Regions from separate parts of the Paracoccus versutus genome, predicted to be linked through region 1. Evidence: riboswitches for the same ligand, from Rfam matches in the RefSeq annotation. Region 1 holds a riboswitch; each other region holds the start of a gene.
What was found. A riboswitch is a leader RNA that binds a small molecule or an ion and turns the genes downstream of it on or off. The one in region 1 is predicted to bind cobalamin.
Positions count from the first base shown of each region.

Region 2: linked by a shared signal. The riboswitch ahead of E3U25_RS21595 (DUF1636 family protein) and the one ahead of nrdH (glutaredoxin-like protein NrdH) in region 1 are both predicted to bind cobalamin.
Region 3: linked by a shared signal. The riboswitch ahead of E3U25_RS21625 (CbtB domain-containing protein) and the one ahead of nrdH (glutaredoxin-like protein NrdH) in region 1 are both predicted to bind cobalamin.

Region 1 covers NZ_CP038196.1:1,612,182-1,615,446, reverse strand. Annotated here, with positions in the region: gene nrdE (class 1b ribonucleoside-diphosphate reductase subunit alpha) at 1-594, opposite strand, end outside; gene nrdI (class Ib ribonucleoside-diphosphate reductase assembly flavoprotein NrdI) at 576-992, opposite strand; gene nrdH (glutaredoxin-like protein NrdH) at 1,001-1,222, opposite strand; cobalamin riboswitch at 1,315-1,505, opposite strand; partial or broken gene E3U25_RS25025 (alpha-hydroxy acid oxidase) at 2,176-2,625, shown strand; gene E3U25_RS08045 (DUF6635 family protein) at 2,615-3,265, opposite strand, start outside.
Region 2 covers NZ_CP038197.1:2,085,640-2,088,904, forward strand. Annotated here, with positions in the region: gene cobN (cobaltochelatase subunit CobN) at 1-363, opposite strand, end outside; gene cobW (cobalamin biosynthesis protein CobW) at 366-1,400, opposite strand; gene E3U25_RS21595 (DUF1636 family protein) at 1,404-1,757, opposite strand; cobalamin riboswitch at 1,834-2,035, opposite strand; gene cobO (cob(I)yrinic acid a,c-diamide adenosyltransferase) at 2,073-2,684, shown strand; gene E3U25_RS21605 (hypothetical protein) at 2,744-3,265, shown strand, end outside.
Region 3 covers NZ_CP038197.1:2,090,046-2,093,310, forward strand. Annotated here, with positions in the region: gene bluB (5,6-dimethylbenzimidazole synthase) at 1-497, opposite strand, end outside; gene E3U25_RS21615 (hypothetical protein) at 500-1,033, opposite strand; gene E3U25_RS21620 (CbtA family protein) at 1,104-1,802, opposite strand; gene E3U25_RS21625 (CbtB domain-containing protein) at 1,804-1,980, opposite strand; cobalamin riboswitch at 2,018-2,223, opposite strand; gene E3U25_RS21630 (endonuclease/exonuclease/phosphatase family protein) at 2,385-3,265, opposite strand, start outside.

The DNA.
Region 1 (3,265 bases):
CTTGGAAAGCTGCAGCGCCGAATTGATGCCGCGGCCGATGCTTTCCATGTTGTCCTCCAGCCGCAGCAGGAAGCACGAGATCAGTTCGCCGCGCGATTTCTTGCCGGCGTTCAGGAAGGTCGGCGTCGCGGGCTGGAACCGGCCCGACAGGATTTCCTCCATGAAGCGCATGGCGAGATCCTCGTCGCCGCGCGCCAAGGCCAGCGCGACCATGACCACCCGGTCCTCGTAGCGTTCCAGATAGCGCCGCCCGTCGCGGGTCTTCAGCGTGTAGCTGGTATAATACTTGAAGGCGCCCAGGAAGGTCGGAAAGCGGAACTTGCGCGCATAGGCCGCGTCCCAGATCCGGTGCAGGAAGGCGCGCGGATACTGGTCCAGGACTTCGGCCTCGTAATAGCCTTCGTCCACCAGGTAGCCCAGCTTCTCGTCCAGCGAGTGGAAGAAGACGGTGTTCTGGTTGACATGCTGCAGGAAATACTGCCGCGCGGCCTTGCGATCCGCGTCGAAGCGGATGCGGCCCTCGCCGTCGTAAAGGTTCAGCATCGCGTTCAGCGCGTGATAGTCCAGCTCGGCCTTTACGCCATCGTCAAGCATTCCGTCCCCCAGAATTTCTCAAGCCCCGCACGGACGCGGGAAATATCCAGATCAGTCCCCGCCAGCTCGAATCGATACAGCACGGGGACGTTGCACTTGTCAGAAATCACCCGGCCGGCCAAGGCATAGGTCGCCCCGAAATTGCGGTTGCCGGCGGCGATGACGCCGCGCAGGCCGGCGCGGCGGGCGGGATCGTTCAGGAAGCGGATCACCTGCTTGGGCACCGCGCCCCGGCCGGTCCCGTCGGCATAGGTCGGGCAGATCAGCACATAGGGCGTTGCCGCCTCGGGCAGCGGATCGCACGGCGAGACCGGGATGCGCCCGGCCGCCAGCCCCAGCCGCGCCACGAAGCGCGCGGTGTTCCCCGAGGCCGAGGAATAATAGACCAGCCCGCCCATGGCGCCGGTCAGGACAGCCGGCCGATCATGTCGGGCCGGAAGCCCGCCCAATGCGCATCGCCGGCGACGACCACCGGGGCCTGGCGATAGCCCAGCGAGACGACCAGTTCCATCGCCGCGTCGTCCTCGGTCAGGTCGATCAGCTGATAGGCCAGGCCGCGCGCGTCGAGCGCCCGCGTGGTGGCGGTGCATTGCACGCAGGCGGGCTTGGAGTAAACGGTGATGGACATGGCTCGGCTCCTTCTGTTCTGTCGGCAAGAGGGGGCCGGGCCGATGGGCGTGCCACCGGACCCTGTTCCAGCCCCGCGCCCGCCGCACGGTTTCGTCCTTTCGCGCCATGGCAGGTCTTCTGACTTGCGGGTCTCGGCTTAGCCGGCCTTCCCGGAGCCTTGGCCCCAGTGGCATTCCAGCGTCGCTCGCCGCTTACAGCTGCGGGGGCAGTGCCGGCTTTTCACCGGCTTCCCTTTTCATCCCCGAGTCGGCCCCAGGGCAACCATGACCCCGGCAGTTAGCCACGGGTCACGGGCCGGGTCAATCCATATTTAGTGGATGGCCGGGCTGTGCCCGGAATATCTGGTGGGTTCCCGGATCGCGCCAAGGGCTCGATTTGCCGCCGGGCCATGGTGGTGGGCAGGCTGCGGCCACGGGCCGCCGCACCTGCGCGGCTGTTGGATTATGGCAACAGGCGCGGGGACATGGCATGGAATGACGTCGCGTCGTTTGACAAAGCGCGACAATTCGCCCTCTTGCGTGGATCGCGCGCGCGTGAACCGGGGCTCCGTTCCCGTTCCCGTTCCCGTTCCCGTTCCCGTTCCCGTTCCCGTTCCCGTTCCGGCGCGCCAGAGCGCAAGCCATTGATAAGTCAACACTTCATGTCGTCTCTGCCTGCCGGTGGAAGGGGATGCATCTTTGTGCCGGGATAACCCATGAACAAAACCCATCCCAAACCGCCAGCCTCGGGGTCTGCCGCGCAATTGCTGCCGACCCTGGGCCTGCTTCCGGTCCTTGCCATTTCCGCGGGGGTCGGCGGCCCCGCCCAGGCGCAGGACACCGTGACGCTGGACACGGCGGTCATCCGCCGCCAGCAGGGCAGCGAGGCCGAGACCCGCTACAAGACCACCGAAAGCGCCTCGGACAAGATCACCGCGCCGCTGCTCGACACGCCACGGACCGTCACCGTCGTGACCGCGCGCCAGATCAAAGAGCGCGGCGGAAGTCGCAGACCCGGTTGCCGCTGCTGCTCAAGGGCATCATGTCGGCGCATGATGCCGAGCGTGCGGTCGCGGCTGGGGTGGACGGGGTGATCGTCTCGAACCACGGCGGGCGGGCGCTGGACACGCTGCCGGCGACGGCCGAGGCTCTGGCGGTCGTCGCCCGCCAGGTCGCCGGGCGCATTCCGGTGCTGTGCGACGGCGGCATCCGTCGCGGCACCGATGCGCTGAAGGCCCTGGCGCTGGGGGCATCGGCGGTGCTGGTCGGGCGGCCGCAGATCCACGCCCTGGCCGTGGGCGGCGCGGCGGGAGTCGCGCATATGCTGACCATCCTGCGCGCCGAGCTGGAGGTCGCCATGGCCCTGACCGGACGCTGCGACCTGGCCGGGATCGACGAAACCGTGCTTTGGCCTAGCCCTTGAAGCTGCGCCACAGGCTCAGCGCCGCATCCGACAGGTCGCCCAGTCGGGCCAGCACATGTTCGCGCCCCAGCCCCGGCCCGTCCTCGGCCCGGTCGAGCCGGCGCAGCAGCCGCAGCACCCGGCGCTTGTGGATGCCGGTCCAAAGCTGGACCGGATCGGCGACCAGCCCGGCAAAGGTCGTCAGGACCGAGGCGAGCATGGCCAGCACCACCCCGGTCAGCAGCAGATCCACGCTGGAAAGCTCTCGCGGGAAGGCGCCATACCACATGCGGCCGGCCCAGCTTCCCAGCGCGAAATCCTCGACCGCCTGTGCCTGCGCCCGCAGATGCGCGACCGGCCCGGCCAGCGAGATCACCCCCGGCGTGGCGCGGTGGAACAGCAAGAGCCCCGAGCCCAGCACCAGGACCGAGGTGGTGATCTCGGAGACCGCATTGCGGGTCTCGGCATAGTCCGAGACGGCGCGGGCGACGCTTTGCGGCGCGGCCTGGGGCGCCAGCCCCTTTTCGGCCAGGTCGTCGATGAAATGGGCCAGATCGGCCTCGATCCTTTGCGCCACGTCGGATTTCAGGAAGATCTGCCGGCGCGACAGCCAGTCGCCGGCGCGCCGCAGCCCGATCCGGCGCAGAAGCGGCGCGGCCAG
Region 2 (3,265 bases), on a different replicon from region 1:
GTCGGGACGCCCGTCCGCCGGCAGGAAGGCCAGGGCGATCCCGCGGCGGCGGGCCAGATCCTGAAGGCTGGCGACGCCGTAATGCCAATAGGGCTCGCCGCCGATCAGCCGGACCAGCACGGCGCGGGCGCCGGAAAGCGTTGCCTCGCAATACTGATCGACCGAGACCGGGTGCCGCAGCGCCGAGAGGTTGCACAGCCGCAGCGAAGGCAGCCGCCCGGCAGCGCGATGCCAGCCCGCCGCGAAAGCGCCGAGGTCGCTGTCGGAATAGGACAGCACGACCAGGTCGGCGGGGCCTTGGCCGGGGTCGGTCGGAACCTCGGTCTCTTCCAGCCCACGGCTTTCGCGGAAGACGACATGCATCGTCAGGCAGCCAGGACCGCCCGGATCGCGGCCTCGTCGATGTCGTCATGCTCGGCGATCACCACCAGGCGCGAGGCGCGGGGGGCGTCGCCCCAGGGCCGGTCGTATTGGTGCCGCACCCGCTCGCCCACCGCCTGCACCAGCAGGCGCATGGGCTTGCCGGCGACGGCGACATGGCCCTTGACCCGCAGGATGTTCTGTTCGCGGGCCAGCCGCTCGATGCGGGCGGCAAGCTCGCCGGGGTCGGCGATCTCGGCCAGCTCGATCACCACCGAGTCGAAATCGTCGTGTTCGTGGTCGTCGGCGCCGTCGTGGTGGCTGGGGCGGGCGGCGAGGTCGTCCTCGGCCGCGGCACCCAGGCCCAGGATCACGCGCGGGTCGATCACCCCGTCGGTCAGCGGCAGGATCGGCAGCTTGCGCGGCGCCTCGGCCTCGATCACGGCGCGGGCGGCGGCCAGCCCCTGCTCGCCGGCCAGGTCGGCCTTGGACAGCAGCACGATGTCGGCGCAGGCGATCTGGTCCTCGAACACCTCGGAGAGGGGCGTCTCGTGGTCGAGGCTGTCGTCGGCGGCGCGCTGCGCCTCGACCGCGGCCTCGTCGGGGGCGAAGCGGCCGGCCGCCACCGCCTCGGCATCGGCGAGCGCGATCACCCCGTCCACGGTGATGCGCGAGCGGATCGCCGGCCAGTCGAAGGCTTTCAGCAAGGGCTTGGGCAGGGCTAGGCCCGAGGTCTCGATCAGGATGTGGTCGGGCTTGACCGGCATCGCCATCAGCCGTTCCAGCGTCGGAATGAAGTCGTCGGCGACGGTGCAGCAGATGCAGCCGTTCGACAGCTCCATGATGTTCTCGGCCGGGCAATTCTCGTCGGCGCAGGACTTCAGGATCTCGCCGTCGACGCCCATGGTGCCGAATTCGTTGACCAGCACCGCCAGCCGCTTGCCCTGCGGCTGCGACATCAGGTGGCGGATCAGCGTGGTCTTGCCGGCGCCCAGAAAGCCGGTGATGACGGTGACGGGGGTCTTGGTCAGGTCGCTCATCTTCTATCCAATCGGGGGAATGCGCGCGAGGCTGCGCTTGCGGAAAATCGTGACGCGCTCGCGCCAGGGCACGATGCCGTCGGGGGCCTGGGCATAGGCGGCGGCGCCCAGCAGGATCTCGGTCGCGTCCTCGGCCGACATGCGGCCGTAGACATAGGTCCAGCGGCCCGGCGCCGACAGCGCGATGGCGGCGCCGTTGGCGCAGGCGGACAGGCATTCGACGGGGACGATGCGCACGCCGTCGGGGGCGCCTTCGGCCGCCAGCGCGTCATGCAGCCGCGCGCCGGGCACGGGCTCGCCCTCGGGGACGGGCTGGCCGGCGCGGCAGGTGATGCAGACATGCAGCGTGACGGTCATGCGCCCTTCATCCCTCAAGGCGGCACGAGGCAGGGGACCAGCGCCCAAGCCCCAGCGGGAACACCCCGTCCGCCGGTCAATCCTTCGCGCGCTGGCAGGTCTCCCGGCTTGCGGATTCGGGCCTGGGCCCACGGCCGCCCCGCCTTCCCGGCGTCTCGCCAGTGGCCTCGGGGCGACCTTTCCGGTCACGGTCGCGGGGGCGGCTGCTTCCAGGCGGTTGCCTGTCGCATTCCCTCTTCGCCTGTCGTAGGACAGGAACCAGCGCCTCTCGTCTGTGCGCGCCCGGTCCCGACTTGTCAAGCGAAGGAGTGCCCGATGCAGACCGACGACAATACCCGCCACGCCGAGAAGATGGCCCGGATCAAGGCCGCCCGCGACCGGATGATGGCCGAGAAGCAGGGCGAGAAGGGCCTGGTCATCGTCCATACCGGCAAGGGCAAGGGCAAGTCGTCCTCGGGCTTCGGCATGATCCTGCGCTGCATCGCCCATGGCATGCCCTGCGCGGTGGTGCAGTTCATCAAGGGCGCCTGGGACACCGGCGAGCGGCGGTTGCTGACCACGCATTTCGGCGACCTGTGCCAGTTCCACGCCATGGGCGAGGGCTTCACCTGGGAAACCCAGGACCGCGAGCGCGACATCGCCGCCGCCCGCGCCGGCTGGGAAAAGGCCAAGGAACTGATCCGCGATCCGCAGATCCGCATGGTCCTGCTGGACGAGATCAACATCGCGCTGCGCTATGACTACCTGGACCTGGACGAGGTGCTGGATTTCCTGCGCAGCGAAAAACCGCCGATGACGCATGTGGTCCTGACCGGGCGCAACGCCAAGCCGGAACTGATCGAGCTTGCCGATCTTGTGTCCGAGATGGAGCAGGTCAAGCATCCCTTCCGCGATGGCATCAAGGCGCAACCGGGGGTGGAGTTCTAGCCTGTTTCCTGTCATCTGCCGCTTGTGCAGGATCAGTGAATTCGAAAGGATGTTCGGACATGTTTGCGAGACAAGGCCTTGTGGCGCTGCTGGCGATCTGCCCCGTCTCGGCGGCCTGGGCCGTGCCTGCCACCGAAGAGGGGGCCGCGCGGCTGCGCGGCGTTTTCCAGACCTATTTCGGCGGCGCCGAGGGCGTGGTCGCCGTCACCCCCCAGGGCGAAAGCTATGAGCTGCGGATCGACCCGGCGCCGCTTCTGGCGCAGGTTCCGGCCGAGCAGGCCCAGGTCAGCGTCTCGGCCCTGACCTATCGGCTGACCGACAATGGCGACGGCAGCTGGGGCGTCAGCGAGGACCAGGTGCTGAGCTGGTCGGTGGTGGTGCCGCGCCTGTTCGAGCAGAAGGGCACGACCAGGGTCGAATCCACCGGCATCTGGGACGAGGGGCTGATGAGTTTCCGCGAACAGACGGCGGTGATGACGGATTACGTCATCGAGTCGGTGCAATATGCGCCCCCGCCGCCGCCCGGCGCCGAAGCCGCGCCCGAACAGCCCCCGGCCGAGCCCGAGATCATCTCGCGCGAT
Region 3 (3,265 bases), on a different replicon from region 1:
GCCAGCAGCGGGCCGATCCGCGCGGGGTCGAGGATCGAGACCATGCCCAGGCCCAGGTTGCGCACCCGTGCCGCGAGCCACAGCGCATGGATCGCCATCGCCGTCGATTGCCGCAGGGTCTGCGGCATGGTGGCGCGGCCAAGGCCGTGGCCCTCGGACGGGTCGATCTCGGTAAAGACGGCCAGCCAGACCGGCGCGCGGTCCAGCCCGGCGAGCTTCAGCGCATCGTATTCCTGCCGCTGCCGGCCCTGGTAGCGGGCGGCGGCCCGGGCATTGCAGCGCAGGAAATCGGCGCGGATCGCGGCGCGCAGATCGGGGCTTTCGACCCGGATCACCCGCCAGGGCCGGGCATTGCCGACCGAGGGCGCCAGTTCCATCGCCGCGCGCAATTCCTCCAGCAGCGGCTCGGGGATCGGGTCGTCGCGGAAATGCCGCACGTCGCGGCGCCAGCGCAGGATGCGGTCCAGCGCGGCCTGGTCCTCGGGGCCGAACCGCATCATCAGGGCGTGGCGCAAATGGCGCTGTCGGGCAGGCCCTCGGCCCCGGCGCGGATGCCGACCGGGCGGTCGGGCACGGTCAGTTCCACGGCGAGCGGCCGGCCCGCCACGGTCAGCGGGCGGTGGTCGTTCGAGTTCAGCTCGACCCGCAGCCGGTCGCCGGCGGCGAGCATGTCGAGGTGATGGGCCGGGCCGTAGAGCCGGGCGATCTTGGCGCCGTTCAGGTAAAGATGCGCATGGCCCTCGCCGCGGCGATCGGCCAGCCCGGCATGTTCGGGGGCGAAGCAGAAGCCCTCGGCCTCGACGAACAGGTTCCAGCCGGCGGTGCTGTCGGGCTCCAGCCGGGCCGAGGCGGTGGCGCTGCCCGCGGGCAGGTCGATGGGCGCGCCGTGGTCATGCGCCGCGGCCTGGGTGCCGTGGCCATGCGCGCCGTGGTCGTGGCCGTCCAGCGTGATGCCGTTGGCGGCGGCGATGACGAAGCCCATGCCGCCGCCGAAGATCAGGCCGATCAGCAGCATCGGGATCGAACGATCCATGTCTTTTCCCCGCTTTCATGAAAGGGCCGGGCGCGACAGGCACGCCCGGCCGAAACGGTTGCGGCCCGGATCAGGCGGCTTGCGGCACCGGCGCGCGCTGGCTTTCGCGCTGCCAGAACCAGCCGGCCAGCAGGCCGAGCAGCGCCCAGGCCATGGCGCCGGCACCCAGGGCGCGCCCGGCGAATTCCGCCGAAAGCTCGGGCGGGACCGGGCCGGCATAGCTGTCGGGCTGCGGCGCGCCGATCACATGCGGCGCCAGGATCAGCACGATGGCCACGCCCCAGGCCGCCCAGCCCTTGCCAAAGGCGACCAGCCACAGCGCCAGCCCGGTGGCGGCGGCGGTGCCCAGCCACCAGATCGCGCGCAGCTGCACATCGGCGGCGGCGACGCCCGGCACTTCCGGCGCCAGGCCGAAGGCGGGGGCAAGCTGCATGGTCAGGTAGCCGGCCAGGCCCCAAAGCAGCCCCTGCCGCGCCGTGACCGCGTTGCCCTGCGCCTCGGACAGCGCCATCAGCGCCACCAGCATCAGCCCGTAGCCGGCATAGACCATCATGGTGAACAGGACCGAAAGCATGTTGCGGGTCCATTCGAAGGGCCCCAAGTCCTGGTGTGCGCTGACGGCCTCGGCACCGAAATGGGCCAGTTGGCCGGATTCATACAGTTCGGCATGCAGCAGCACGGGCTGCACGAACCAAAGCTGCAACAGGGCGGCAATCAGCCCCGTTGCAGCGCCAGCGATCAACCCGCTGGTCAGAATGCGCGAGAACATGTCAGTGGCAGGGGAAGCCGGTCGCGTGACGCACGTCATGGGCGGCGTCATGCAGGGTCTCGGCCTGCACCAGCCCGGACATGAAGATCAGCCCGAAGCCGATCGCGAAGGCGGCGATGGCGGGAAACAGGACCGAGGCACGGCTGGCGCCGGCGGCGGTCATGGGTTTTGCGGTCATCTGCGACCCTTTCCTTTGGTCGTCCAACCCGACGACATTGCGGTTCCATGCATCGGCAGGTCTCCTGGCTTGCGGGTCACGGCAGACGCCCGCCTTCCCGGCCGGATGGCCAGTGGCGCGATGGACGTCCGCTCTCCGCCTACAGTCGCGGGGGCGGCTGCGGATTTGGCCCCCGAGACGCCGAGGACCGCACCGCATTCCCTTTTGGCCCCGGAAAGGGGCACCGATACACGCGCATGTTACCTGCGATGCCGCGGCGGCGGCAAGCGGAATCGGGCGGCCGCTGCGGGCGGGGTCGAAGGCCGGGCGACGGGCCGGCGGGCGGCGCCGTCGCATGGGTATTTGGACAACGGAGAAGATGCCGGGGAATCGCGCGGGGGGCGGGCGGAAGGGGCTTGTCCGAATCAGGGTGCCGGCGGCCAGTCCAGGTCGACCCAGACCAGCCGGTGCGCGGAAGCGGCCAGCGCGGCCTTGGCCAGCGGTCCCTCGGCCGGCCAGAACACGCCCGAGTCCAGCACCTTGAGCGGCCTTGCCGGCAGGACGTAATCGACGCGCAGGTTGCCCGGCGGCTTGTCGTCCGGCCAGTCGCCGGTATCCAGCGCCGGATCGCCCCGGTGGCCGTCGTTCACCCCGCCCTTGGCCGCCGCGCCGCCCGCGCTGCGGGGCAGGGGGTCGGTGACATGGGCCATGATCCGGGCCAGCGCCTCGGGCCGGCCTTCGCTGTCCAGGGGGTCGAGGTTCAGGTTCCCGGCCAGAACGAAGGGGCCGTCGGGCAGGTGATGCAGCCAGAACGCCAGCTCGTCATGGTTGCGTCGCCCGTTCAGATCCTCGGGCCCGTCGAAGACCGGCGGCGTCGCGGACATGGCCAAGAGGTGCAGCGGCCGGCCCGCGACCGTGACCACCGCATCCCAATGCGCGGTCGAGGACAGGCGGCGGATGGCCGCCACCTCCTCGGGCAGCGGCGGCATCAGGTTGTCGGGCAGGTCGCGCCACAGGAAATCCGCGTAATCCTTGACCGGACCGATGGGATGGCGCGACAGGATCGCCATGCCCCCCTGTCCCGAGAAGGTGCCGAAGCCCTGCGCATCGTCGGCCGTGCCCAGCCGCCCGTCGGCGTTCAGGTCGAGCCCGGTCGCCATGCCGGAATTCGGCCGGGCGGCGAAGCGGTGCGGATAGTCCAGCCCGGCCTGCGCCAGCCTGGCGGCAAAGGCGTCCAGCGCGCTGTTCTCGTAATCCCAGTCGAAATGCGTCAGCAGCAGGATGTCGGGCCGGGTTTCCGCCAACA